DNA from 2 places in the Pseudomonas allii genome. Region 2 is predicted to be linked to the other one. Evidence: predicted binding sites of a transcription regulator. Region 2 holds the regulator's gene; the other holds the start of a gene.
The links. The regulator sigma-54, encoded in region 2, starts transcription at its own class of promoters, with help from an activator protein. The targets are predictions, from matches to a motif close to ANTGGCATNNANNTTGCTNT.
Positions count from the first base shown of each region.

Region 1: the regulator sigma-54 is predicted to act here: its motif matches at 1,917-1,936, upstream of glnK (P-II family nitrogen regulator).

Region 1 is NZ_AP039450.1:6,352,141-6,358,112, forward strand. It holds gene ACZ445_RS29295 (ammonium transporter) at 1-1,335, opposite strand, end outside; gene glnK (P-II family nitrogen regulator) at 1,370-1,708, opposite strand; gene ACZ445_RS29305 (accessory factor UbiK family protein) at 2,131-2,394, shown strand; gene ACZ445_RS29310 (YifB family Mg chelatase-like AAA ATPase) at 2,608-4,104, shown strand; gene ACZ445_RS29315 (TetR/AcrR family transcriptional regulator) at 4,101-4,685, opposite strand; gene ACZ445_RS29320 (ABC transporter six-transmembrane domain-containing protein) at 4,797-5,711, shown strand; gene ACZ445_RS29325 (methyl-accepting chemotaxis protein) at 5,715-5,972, opposite strand, start outside.
Region 2 is NZ_AP039450.1:996,299-1,002,270, reverse strand. It holds gene lptA (lipopolysaccharide transport periplasmic protein LptA) at 1-359, shown strand, start outside; gene lptB (LPS export ABC transporter ATP-binding protein) at 359-1,084, shown strand; gene ACZ445_RS04445 (RNA polymerase factor sigma-54) at 1,269-2,762, shown strand; gene hpf (ribosome hibernation-promoting factor, HPF/YfiA family) at 2,838-3,143, shown strand; gene ptsN (PTS IIA-like nitrogen regulatory protein PtsN) at 3,154-3,618, shown strand; gene rapZ (RNase adapter RapZ) at 3,621-4,478, shown strand; gene ACZ445_RS04425 (HPr family phosphocarrier protein) at 4,495-4,767, shown strand; gene ACZ445_RS04420 (ZIP family metal transporter) at 4,808-5,701, opposite strand; gene ACZ445_RS04415 (superoxide dismutase) at 5,735-5,972, opposite strand, start outside.

The sequences.
Region 1 (5,972 bases), 1.2 Mb from region 2:
CAAGTTGTAGCCGCGTTCGTTGTGTTGCGCCAGGTCGAGGCCGACCGCCTCTTCCTCTTCGGTCACCCGCAGGCCCATGACCATATCCAGCACCTTGAGGATGATGAAGGTCACGATAGCGGTGTAGATCACCGTGAAGCCGACGCCTTTGGCCTGGATCCAGACCTGTGCAGCCACGTCAGTCACCGTGCCGAAGCCGCCCAGTGCAGGGGCTGCGAACACACCGGTGAGGATCGCACCGACGATACCGCCGATACCGTGTACACCGAATGCGTCCAGGGAATCGTCGTAGCCCAGCTTGCGCTTGAGGCTGGTGGCGCAGAAGAAGCAGATCACACCGGCGACCAGGCCGATCACCAGGGCGCCCATCGGGCCTACGGTGCCAGCAGCCGGAGTGATTGCCACCAGGCCGGCCACCACCCCCGAGGCGATGCCCAGTGCGCTTGGCTTACCGTGAGTGATCCACTCGGCGAACATCCAGCCCAGCGCCGCAGCAGCGGTAGCGATCTGGGTGACCAGCATCGCCATGCCGGCAGTGCCGTTGGCCGCAGCGGCGGAGCCGGCGTTAAAGCCGAACCAGCCGATCCACAGCATCGCCGCGCCAATCAGGGTGTAACCGAGGTTGTGCGGTGCCATCGGGGTGGTCGGGAAGCCTTTACGCTTGCCGAGCACGATGCACGCCACCAGGCCAGCCACACCGGCGTTGATGTGCACCACGGTGCCGCCAGCGAAGTCCAGCACGCCCCAGTCCCACAGCAAGCCACCATTACCGCTCCAGACCATGTGTGCGATTGGCGCATAGACGAGGGTGAACCAGATGGCCATGAAGATCAGCATCGCGGAGAACTTCATGCGCTCGGCGAACGCACCGACGATCAGCGCCGGGGTAATGATGGCGAAGGTCATCTGGAAGGTGATGAACACCGCTTCCGGGAACAACGCCGCAGGCCCGGTGATGCTGGCCGGGGTCACGCCCGCCAGGAACGCCTTGCCCATGCCGCCGAAGAAGGAGTTGAAGTTGACGACGCCCTGCTCCATACCGGTCGTGTCGAACGCGATGCTGTAGCCGTAGATGACCCACAACACGCTGATCAGGCCAGTGATGGCGAAGCACTGCATCATCACGGAAAGAATGTTTTTGGAGCGCACCATGCCGCCGTAGAACAGCGCCAGGCCTGGAATGGTCATGAACAGCACCAGCGCGGTGGATGTGAGCATCCACGCCGTGTCGCCGGAATTGAGGACTGGAGCCGCCACTTCGTCTGCCGCCATGGCCAGGCTTGGCATTACGATGGACAACAGGGCTCCGAGCCCTGCGAATTTACGCAGAGTCATATTGTTTTCTCCTGGGGCGTTGGGGTTTGGCGGCTTAGATTGCGTCGGTATCGGTTTCGCCGGTACGGATGCGAATAGCCTGTTCCAGATTGACCACGAAGATCTTGCCGTCACCGATCTTGCCGGTGTTGGCGGCCTTGGTTATCGCCTCGATAACCCGGTCAAGATCCTTGTCGTCAATGGCGACATCAATCTTCACCTTCGGCAGGAAATCGACTACGTATTCCGCGCCGCGATACAGCTCGGTGTGACCCTTCTGCCGACCGAAGCCTTTGACCTCAGTAACGGTAATGCCCTGCACGCCGATCTCGGACAACGACTCGCGTACATCGTCCAACTTGAACGGCTTGATGATGGCAGTGACTAGCTTCATGAAAACTCTCTCCCGAATTGGTGGACTTGCCCCAGGAAAACAAACCCGTCTCAAGTCTAAGCGCAGTGCCTGGCTTTGTAACGCGTCGTCGCCTCGGCATTTGCCGTTACGACGCCAGCGAACCACTGGTGACGAAACCTGTACCCCTGATCCGTCGGCGCACTGCATTCGTCACAGCGACTGCATCAGTGCATGGGTCATGATCGTCTAAGCAGAAACCTTGCCAGCTCCGTAAAAATCACTGAAATCAGTCCTTTGCTCACTTTTGCCCACCTGCGGGGCTTTTTGACGGCGGCAATGCGCACAAAAACAGTGCGCCACCGCCCAGACCGCTGCGCGAAAAGCGTGCGCTCGCCGCCACGGAAAAGACTATAGACGCTGCGTGATACACTGCCGGCCAACAGTTTTCCGGAATATTTCCCATGCTCGCGCCCAAAGACCTCCTCGACGCCCTGAGCGGCCACGCCTCTCGCCTGTTCAGCGGCGACACCCCGCTGCCCCGCAATGAAATCGAAAGCCAGTTCAAGGCGCTGCTGCAAAGCGGCTTCAGCAAACTCGACCTGGTGAGTCGGGAAGAGTTTGATAGCCAGATGGTGGTGCTGGCCCGCACACGTGCGCGGCTGGAGAGCCTGGAGGCCAAAGTCGCTGAGCTGGAAGCCAAGATGACACCGCCCTCTGCTGAATAAACGCGGTCAGTGTGGGAGCTGGCTTGCCTGCGATGCAGACGCCTCGGTGTATCTGTTGCACGCAGACGATGCTATCGCAGGCAAGCCAGCTCCCACATAAAGCGCTGCGAACGACTCTGGATACGTTCTGTAAAACCTCCCTCGCCTCGCACTTCTCCACCTCGTCTACCCTTGAAAAACCGCAGGAAGCGGCCCTCTTTTCAAGGAACGAGCATGTCCCTCGCCATCGTCCACAGCCGCGCCCAGATCGGCGTCGAAGCCCCTGCCGTCACCGTCGAAGTGCACATGGCCAACGGTTTGCCATCCCTCACCCTGGTGGGTTTGCCGGAAACCGCCGTCAAGGAAAGCAAGGACCGCGTGCGCAGCGCCATTCTCAACTCCGCCCTGCAATACCCTGCCCGCCGCATCACCCTCAACCTGGCGCCCGCCGACCTGCCCAAGGACGGCGGGCGCTTTGACTTGGCGATAGCGTTGGGCATCCTGGCGGCCAGCGTGCAGGTGCCAGCCTTGATGCTCGACGACGTGGAATGTCTGGGAGAATTGGCGCTGTCCGGCGAGGTGCGTGCAGTGAAAGGCGTGTTGCCTGCGGCATTGGCGGCGCGCAAGGCCGGGCGCACCGTGATAGTGCCTCGGGCGAATGCCGAGGAAGCGTGCCTGGCCTCGGGGTTGAAGGTGATCGCGGTGGATCATTTGCTGCAGGTGGTGGCGCATCTGAATGGGCATCAGCCTATAGAGCCCTACAAATCCGACGGCTTGCTGTACCTGAACAAGCCATACCCGGACCTGAGCGAAGTACAGGGCCAGCTCGCCGCCAAGCGTGCACTGCTGATCGCGGCGGCGGGCGCGCATAACCTGCTGTTCAGCGGCCCGCCCGGCACCGGCAAGACACTGCTTGCCAGTCGCCTGCCGGGGTTGTTGCCACCGTTGAGCGAGCAGGAAGCCCTGGAAGTGGCGGCGATCCAGTCGGTCGTCAGCCTGGCGCCGCTGAGTCACTGGCCACACCGACCGTTTCGCCAGCCGCACCACTCTGCCTCAGGTCCGGCATTGGTGGGCGGCGGGTCGAAACCGCAGCCTGGAGAAATCACCATGGCCCATCACGGCGTGCTGTTCCTCGATGAATTGCCGGAGTTCGACCGCAAGGTGCTGGAGGTACTGCGCGAGCCTCTCGAATCGGGCCACATCGTCATCTCCCGCGCCCGCGATCGCGTCAGCTTCCCGGCTCGCTTCCAACTGGTAGCCGCCATGAACCCCTGCCCTTGCGGGTACATGGGCGAACCCAGCGGGCGTTGTCGCTGCACGCCGGAGCAGGTTCAGCGCTATCGCAACAAGCTCTCCGGCCCCTTGCTGGACCGTATTGACTTGCACCTCACTGTGGCGCGAGAAACCACCGCATTGAATCCAACCCAGCAGGCGGGCGATAACACGGCCGAGGCATCGGCACGGGTCGCCCAGGCCCGCGATCGCCAACAGCAACGCCAGGGCTGTGCGAATGCGTTCCTTGATCTGCCGGGGCTGCGCAAGCACTGCAAGCTGACAAAAACCGATGAAGGCTGGCTGGAAACCGCCTGTGAACGGCTGACGCTTTCCCTGCGCGCGGCCCATCGCCTGCTCAAAGTGGCGCGTACCCTGGCCGACCTTGAGCACACCGAGAGCATCACTCGACCGCACTTGGCGGAAGCGTTGCAGTATCGGCCCGCGGCTGTCGGCTAGGGTACGTCTGGGAAGTCCAACAGCAGGCGCGCCACTTCCATCACTTCATCCAAGGCCGCTTCGGCCGATTCCATGGAGGGTTTGAGCATCAGGTCGTCGGCATAGCCCATCGCCACGGCAAAGATCTGGCGGGCAGCGCGTTGTGGCGAGTCACAACGCAGGACGTTGGCAGCCACACCCCGCTCGATCACCTCGGCGAGCATGCGTTGCCATTGGGCGTTGATCGCCAGGTAAGCCTGGGCCATTTCCGGGTCCTGCATCGCTTCGTCCCAGGCATCCAGCCACAGTGCCCACCCTGCATCGGCGGTACTTGGCAGGCAGTCACGCAAAAACCCCACAAAGGCGTCCAGGGGCGCTGCTTCTGCCAGGGGCGCGCGCACTTCGTCCAACTGCTCATTGGCAAACCGCACGAAGGCTTCGCGGCGCAGTTCCTTCCAATCGCTGAAATAGTGATAGACGTGGCTGCGGGACAGGCCGGCATGTTCGGCCAGGTCGCGGGTGGACACATCGGCAAAACCCTTGCTGCGAAACAGCTCCAGGGCGGCGGCGATGATCTGGTCTTTACGGTCGTTACGCGACATGGGCAATTCCTTTCGACGCCGCAGATAAGCGGCGCTTGCTTTTTGAGCGATCGCTCAAGGATACTTGAGCAGTCGCTCAATCATAGCGTCTACCACCCCTTTGGTGCATCCATGACATCCGTCACCCCTCAAATCCTGATTGAAGAAAGCCAGAAAATCGGCCAGCAATCCGCCGGCCAGACCCTCAAGGCCATCGCCAAAGCCTATCCCGGCAAGCTGTCCGCCACGCTGTCGCTGGTCGCGCTGGAGAACGCGCTGCTACTGGCCTACCCGTTGTTTGCCGGGTTTGCGGTGGACGCGATCATCCGTGGCGACGCCGGCAACGCGCTGTTCTACGCCGCCGTGGTCCTGGCATTCTGGGTGGTCGGCGCGGCACGCCGGGCGCTGGATACGCGAACCTTCACGCGGATTTACGCCGATCTGGCGGTGCCGGTGATCCTCAATCAACGCCTGCAGAACCACAGCACGTCGAAATCGGCGGCGCGGGTGGTGCTCGCCCGGGAGTTCGTCGACTTCTTTGAGAAGCATGTGCCGATCATCGCCACGGCGCTGGTGTCGATTATTGGCGCGGCGGTGATGTTGATCGTAATCGAGCCCTGGGTAGGCCTGGCGTGCCTGGGCGCACTGGTGCTGTGCATCACGTTGTTGCCACGCTTTGCCCGGCGCAACCAGGAGCTGCATGAACGGCTAAACAACCGGCTGGAAAAAGAAATCGGCCTGGTGGAAAAAGTCGGCGCACCAACCCTGCGGCGCCATTACCGGGTCCTTTCACGCCTGCGCATCTGGCTGTCGGATCGCGAGGCGGCTGCGTACCTGTTTCTCGGCACGCTGGCCGCCTTGCTGTTTGTGGTCGCCATCAGCCAGTTGGCGCTGTCACCCGCAGTCAAGGCCGGCCATATCTACGCGGTCATGACCTACCTGTGGACCTTCGTCACCAGCATGGACGAAGCCCCCGGCATGGTCGACCAACTGGCGCGCCTGAAGGACATCGGCAAGCGCGTTGACCCAGGCCTGGGCGACCGCTAGGCCTCAACGAAACCGGTCCACCTCATGCCGCAAGCCCGCCGCCAGGGTTTCGAGTTCCTTGGCGGTAATCGCCAGGTTCGACACCACTTCCCGCTGCTCGCTATTGGCCAGCGCGATGCTCTGCAGGTTGCTGCTGAGCAAGGTCGCGGTGCTGCTCTGTTCCTGGGTGGCGGTGGTGATCGCGGCAAACTGCTGACCGGCCGAGCGGCTTTGCTCGTCGATACGCGCCAGGGCCGACGCCACGTCAGCGTTACGCGACAG
Region 2 (5,972 bases):
AGGGCTCGATGAAAATCACCGGTAATACCGTGACGCTAACGCGCACCAAAACCGGCGACATCGATGTCGTGACCTCGGTGGGCAACCTGGCTTACTTCGAACAGAAGCAGTCCGCGACCGACACCGGCCCGATGAAGGGCTACGGCAAGACCATCCAGTACCACGCCCAGCAGAACCGCATTGTACTGATCGACCAGGCCAAGGTGCTCAGCCCCGATGGCAACTCCACGGAAGGTGAGAAGATCACCTATGACACCGTGAAACAGATCGCTAATGCCGGTCGTGCCAATGGCAACAAGGTCACCGCGCCTCGTCCACGCATCGACATGGTTATCCAGCCGAAGAAGAAGGCCGAGTAATGGCAACCCTGAAAGCCCAGCATCTGGCCAAGGCCTATAAAAGCCGTCAGGTCGTGCGCGACGTCAGCCTGTCGATCGACAGCGGCCAGATCGTCGGCTTGCTCGGCCCCAACGGCGCCGGCAAGACCACTTGCTTCTACATGATCGTCGGCCTGGTCCAGGCGGATCAGGGCCGTGTCCTGATCGATGACCTGGACGTGAGCCACCAGCCAATGCACGGCCGCGCACGGGCCGGTATCGGCTATCTCCCGCAGGAAGCGTCGATCTTCCGCAAACTGTCGGTGTCGGACAACATCATGGCGATCCTCGAGACCCGCAAGGAACTCGACCGTGACGGCCGTCGCAAGGAGCTGGAAAGCCTGTTGCAGGAGTTCCATATCAACCATATCCGCGACAACCTCGGCATGAGTCTGTCCGGTGGTGAGCGTCGCCGTGTGGAAATCGCCCGCGCCCTGGCCACTGCCCCCAAGTTCATCCTGCTGGACGAACCGTTTGCCGGCGTCGACCCGATCTCGGTCGGCGACATCAAGCAGATCATCCATCACCTCAAGGCCAAGGGCATTGGCGTGCTGATCACCGACCACAACGTCCGTGAGACGCTCGATATCTGCGAAACCGCCTATATCGTCAATGACGGCCAACTGATTGCCGAAGGTGATTCCGCTACCATCCTGGCCAATGAACTGGTCAAGGAAGTGTACCTGGGTCACGAGTTCCGCCTGTAAACACCGTGGTGTCACGGCGTTCGCCAAGGTGCGCGGGAGTCAATGAAAACCTCCGGATTTTTATTGTTACCGCGCTCTAGGCAAAGCACCCGACATCAGGCATATAATTTGCTTATGTTTGGCGCTCACGCGCCCTGTCGTGGATGGCGCATTGCGCCGGCGAATAAGGTGTTAAGCCCCTGCCATGAAACCATCGCTAGTCCTGAGAATGGGCCAGCAGCTGACGATGACACCGCAGCTGCAACAGGCCATCCGCCTGCTCCAATTGTCGACCCTGGACCTGCAACAGGAAATCCAGGAGGCCCTGGAGTCCAATCCGATGCTCGAACGCCAGGAAGAAGGCGACGACTTCGATAATGCAGACCCGCTGGCCGATAACATCGAGCAAAAACCCAATTCCGACGTGCAGGAACCCTCCTACCAGGAAACCGCCCCCACGGTGGATAACCTTGAGGAAGGCGAATGGAACGAACGCATTCCCAACGAGCTTCCGGTCGACACCGCCTGGGAAGATGTCTACCAGACCAGCGCCAGCAGCCTGCCCAGCAATGACGATGACGAGTGGGATTTCACCACCCGCACCTCCGCCGGCGAGAGCCTGCAGAGCCATCTGCTGTGGCAACTGAACCTGGCACCGATGTCGGATACCGATCGCCTGATCGCCGTAACCCTGATCGACTGCATCAACAATCAGGGTTATCTAGACGAGACGCTTGAAGAAATTCTTGAAGCCTTCGACCCCGAACTGGATATCGAACTGGACGAGATCGAAGCCGTCCTGCACCGCATCCAGCAGTTCGAGCCTGCCGGTATCGGCGCGCGCACCCTCAGCGAATGCCTGCTGCTGCAACTGCGCCAGTTGCCGGCCAAGACCCCATGGCTCTCCGAGGCCCAGCGCCTGGTCACCGACTACATCGACCTGCTGGGCAGCCGCGACTACAGCCAGTTGATGCGCCGCATGAAGCTCAAGGAAGACGACCTGCGCCAGGTCATCGAGTTGGTACAGAGCCTTAACCCGCGCCCCGGCTCGCAAATCGAGTCCAGCGAAGCCGAATACGTCGTCCCCGACGTGATCGTGCGCAAGGATAACGAGCGTTGGCTGGTGGAGTTGAACCAGGAGTCGGTGCCACGCCTGCGGGTCAACCCACAATACGCCGGTTTCGTCCGCCGCGCCGACACCAGCGCCGATAACACCTTCATGCGCAACCAGTTGCAGGAAGCCCGCTGGTTCATCAAGAGCCTGCAAAGCCGCAACGAAACCCTGATGAAAGTCGCCACCCAGATCGTCGAGCACCAGCGCGGCTTCCTGGAATACGGCGACGAGGCGATGAAACCGCTGGTACTGCATGACATCGCCGAAGCGGTGGGCATGCATGAATCGACTATTTCACGCGTGACCACGCAGAAATTCATGCATACCCCACGGGGTATTTATGAACTGAAATACTTTTTCTCCAGCCACGTAAGCACCTCCGAAGGCGGCGAATGCTCGTCCACGGCGATCCGCGCGATCATCAAAAAACTGGTTGCGGCGGAAAATCAGAAAAAGCCATTGAGTGACAGTAAGATCGCTGGTTTACTGGAGGCACAAGGCATTCAGGTCGCCCGTCGAACCGTCGCCAAGTACCGCGAGTCCCTTGGGATCGCGCCTTCCAGCGAGCGTAAGCGTTTGATGTGACGGGCGGGCCACAGCGTTCCAGTGGCAGGCGCCTTTGCCTGCCGCTTTATGCACTGGCAACGAAGGAGAAGCTGTATGCAAGTCAACATCAGTGGACACCAACTGGAAGTGACCAAGCCCCTGCGTGAGTACACCGAAAGCAAGTTGAACAAGCTTGCGGGGCATTTTGACAAGATCACCAACGTGCAGGTCATCATGGAGGTCGATAAGCTCAAGCAGAAAATCGAGGCCACCCTGCACGTACCGAATGCCAAGCTCGTCGCCAATGCGGAACATGAAGACATGTACGCGGCGATCGACTCGCTCTACGACAAGCTGGACCGCCAACTCATAAAGCATAAGGAAAAGAATCTGCACCTGATGCAAGGTACAGGTCGTTAACTCTCCCCCCATGATCCGACTTGAAACCATCCTGACCCCCGGCCGTTCCCTCGTGAACGTGCCGGGTGGCAGCAAGAAGAAAGCCCTCGAACAAATTGCCAACCTGATCGCGCGCGAAGTGCCGGATCTGGAGATGCAGGATGTCTTCGATGCGCTGATTGCCCGTGAAAAACTCGGTTCCACCGGTTTTGGCAACGGCATCGCCATTCCTCACTGCCGCCTCAAAGGCTGCGAAACACCTGTCAGCGCCCTGCTGCACTTGGAAGCCCCCATCGATTTCGACGCCATCGACGGCGCCCCGGTTGATCTGCTGTTCGTTCTGCTGGTCCCGCAAGCCGCCACCGATGCGCACCTGGAACTGCTCCGGCAGATCGCCAGCATGCTCGACCGCAAGGAAGTACGCGACAAACTGCGCAGCGCCAGCAGCAATCAGGCGCTGTACCAGGTTGTCCTGGATGAACAGAACGGGCAGTAACCATGCGCTTGATCATCGTCAGCGGCCGCTCCGGCTCGGGTAAAAGCACCGCCCTCAACGTTCTTGAGGACAACGGTTTCTATTGCATCGACAACCTGCCCGCCGGCCTGCTGCCGGAGTTGGCGGAACGCGCCTTGATCCATACCGAACTGGCCCAACCGCTGGTCGCCGTTTCGATTGATGCCCGTAACCTGCCCAGCCACCTTGAGCGATTCCCGCAATTGCTTGAGGAAGTGCGGGGCAAGCACATTCATTGCGACGTGCTGTACCTGGACGCCGACGAAGAGACCCTGCTCAAACGCTTCTCCGAGACCCGCCGGCGCCACCCCCTAAGCAGCCCCCATCGCTCTCTGGCCGAAGCCATCGAAGACGAAACCAAGCTGCTGGGGCCGATCATTGACCTCGCCGACCTCAAGATAAACACCACCAGCCTCAACCTGTACCAGTTGCGCGATGCTATCAAGCTGCGCCTGCTGAACCAGCCAGAGCCGGGTACGGCGTTCCTCGTGGAGTCGTTTGGGTTCAAGCGAGGCATGCCGGTCGACGCCGACCTGGTGTTCGATGTGCGCTGCCTGCCCAACCCGTACTGGAAACCAGAGCTGCGTGACCAGTCCGGGCTGGATCAGCCCGTGGCTGATTACCTGGCGGCGCAACCGGATGTGGAGGAGATGTTCCAGGATATCTCCACCTACTTGCTCAAATGGCTGCCACGCTTTGCTGCAAGCAACCGCGCCTATGTCACCATTGCCATCGGCTGCACTGGCGGCCATCACCGCTCCGTCTACCTGACCGAGCGCCTGGGCCAGGTGCTGCAACAAACCCTCAAGAACGTCCAGGTCCGCCACCGCGACCTTAGCTGAAAGGAACACCCCCGCGATGCCCGCTCTGGAAATTGAAATCATCAACAAGCTGGGTTTGCACGCCCGCGCCTCGGCCAAGTTCGTGGGCGTAGCAGGGCAGTTCCCCTGCCAGATCCGCGCCGGGCGTACACCGGAATCCATGGTCGACGGCAAGAGCATCATGGCCATGATGATGTTGGCGGCCGGCAAAGGCACCAGGATTCACTTGAAGACGGAGGGCGAGCAGGAAGACGAAGCGATGGCAGCGCTGGTGGCGCTGATCAACAATTACTTCGACGAAGGTGAATAACCCCCTGTAGGAGCGAGCTTGCTCCTACAGTAGACGTTACCTACCCCAGAGCGGTGTCCATCACCATCATCAAGCAAAAACCGATGCACAGGCCCAGGCTGGCGAGTTTTTCGTGACCATTGCGTCGCGACTCGGGGATGACTTCGTGGGTCACCACCAACAGCATCGCGCCAGCAGCCAGGGCCAACCCCAAAGGCAACAACACTTCGGCCAGGCTGACCAGCCAGGCGCAGAGCACAGCAAATACGGGCTCCACCAGGCCTGAGGCAGCGCCGATCAGGAACGCCTTGGCCCGCGACATCCCCGCCCCGGCCAACACCAACGCGATCACCAAGCCTTCGGGTACGTCCTGCAACGCAATGCCCATGGCCAAGCTGTCAGCATCGGGCATGCCGCCACCGGCGGAAACGCCTACCGCCATGCCTTCGGGGATGTTGTGGGCGATGATGGCAAACACAAACAGCCAGATACGCGGCGGGATCACCGGTTTATCTGGCGTCCCCATCAGCATTTCCGGGCTCGCACCGGAGACCTTGCGGTCAACCAGGTACAACCCGAATGCGCCCAGCATGATGCCAAAGCTGATCAAACCACTGGCACCCCACGGCGAGAGCCCCAGGCTTTCAGCCGCGGCAATGCCCGGGACGATCAGCGAAAACGCCGTCGCCGCCAGCATCACCCCAGCACCAAAACCCAACAATGTGTCGCTCAGCGCCACCGGCATGCGTCGGATCACCAGTACCGGGACCGCGCCCAGCGCCGTACCCAGCGCGCAAATGGAGCCGCCTTGCAGGGCGCGCAGGATGCGCGGTTCCAGGTTCAGCCAGGCCAGCCCGTGGGCCACCAGCAATGCAGTACCTGCCAATAGCAGCAGCGAGCCAAACGCATAACGAAACATTCGTCCGCTGCTGATCGCCAGTGTTTCAGTGCCCATAGTCGGCCTTAGATCTTGTTATGAAGGTGAATGTCAGGCCACCGCAGCCTGATAGCGGGCGGCAACTTCCGGCCAGTTAATGACGCTGTAGAAAGCGTTGATGTATTCCGGGCGACGGTTCTGGTACAGCAGGTAGTAGGCGTGCTCCCAGACGTCCAGGCCGAGGATCGGGGTATTGCCGTTCATCAATGGGCTGTCCTGGTTACCACTGCTCTCCACCACCAGAGTCTTTTGCGGGGTGACGCTCAACCAGGCCCAGCCACTGCCAAAC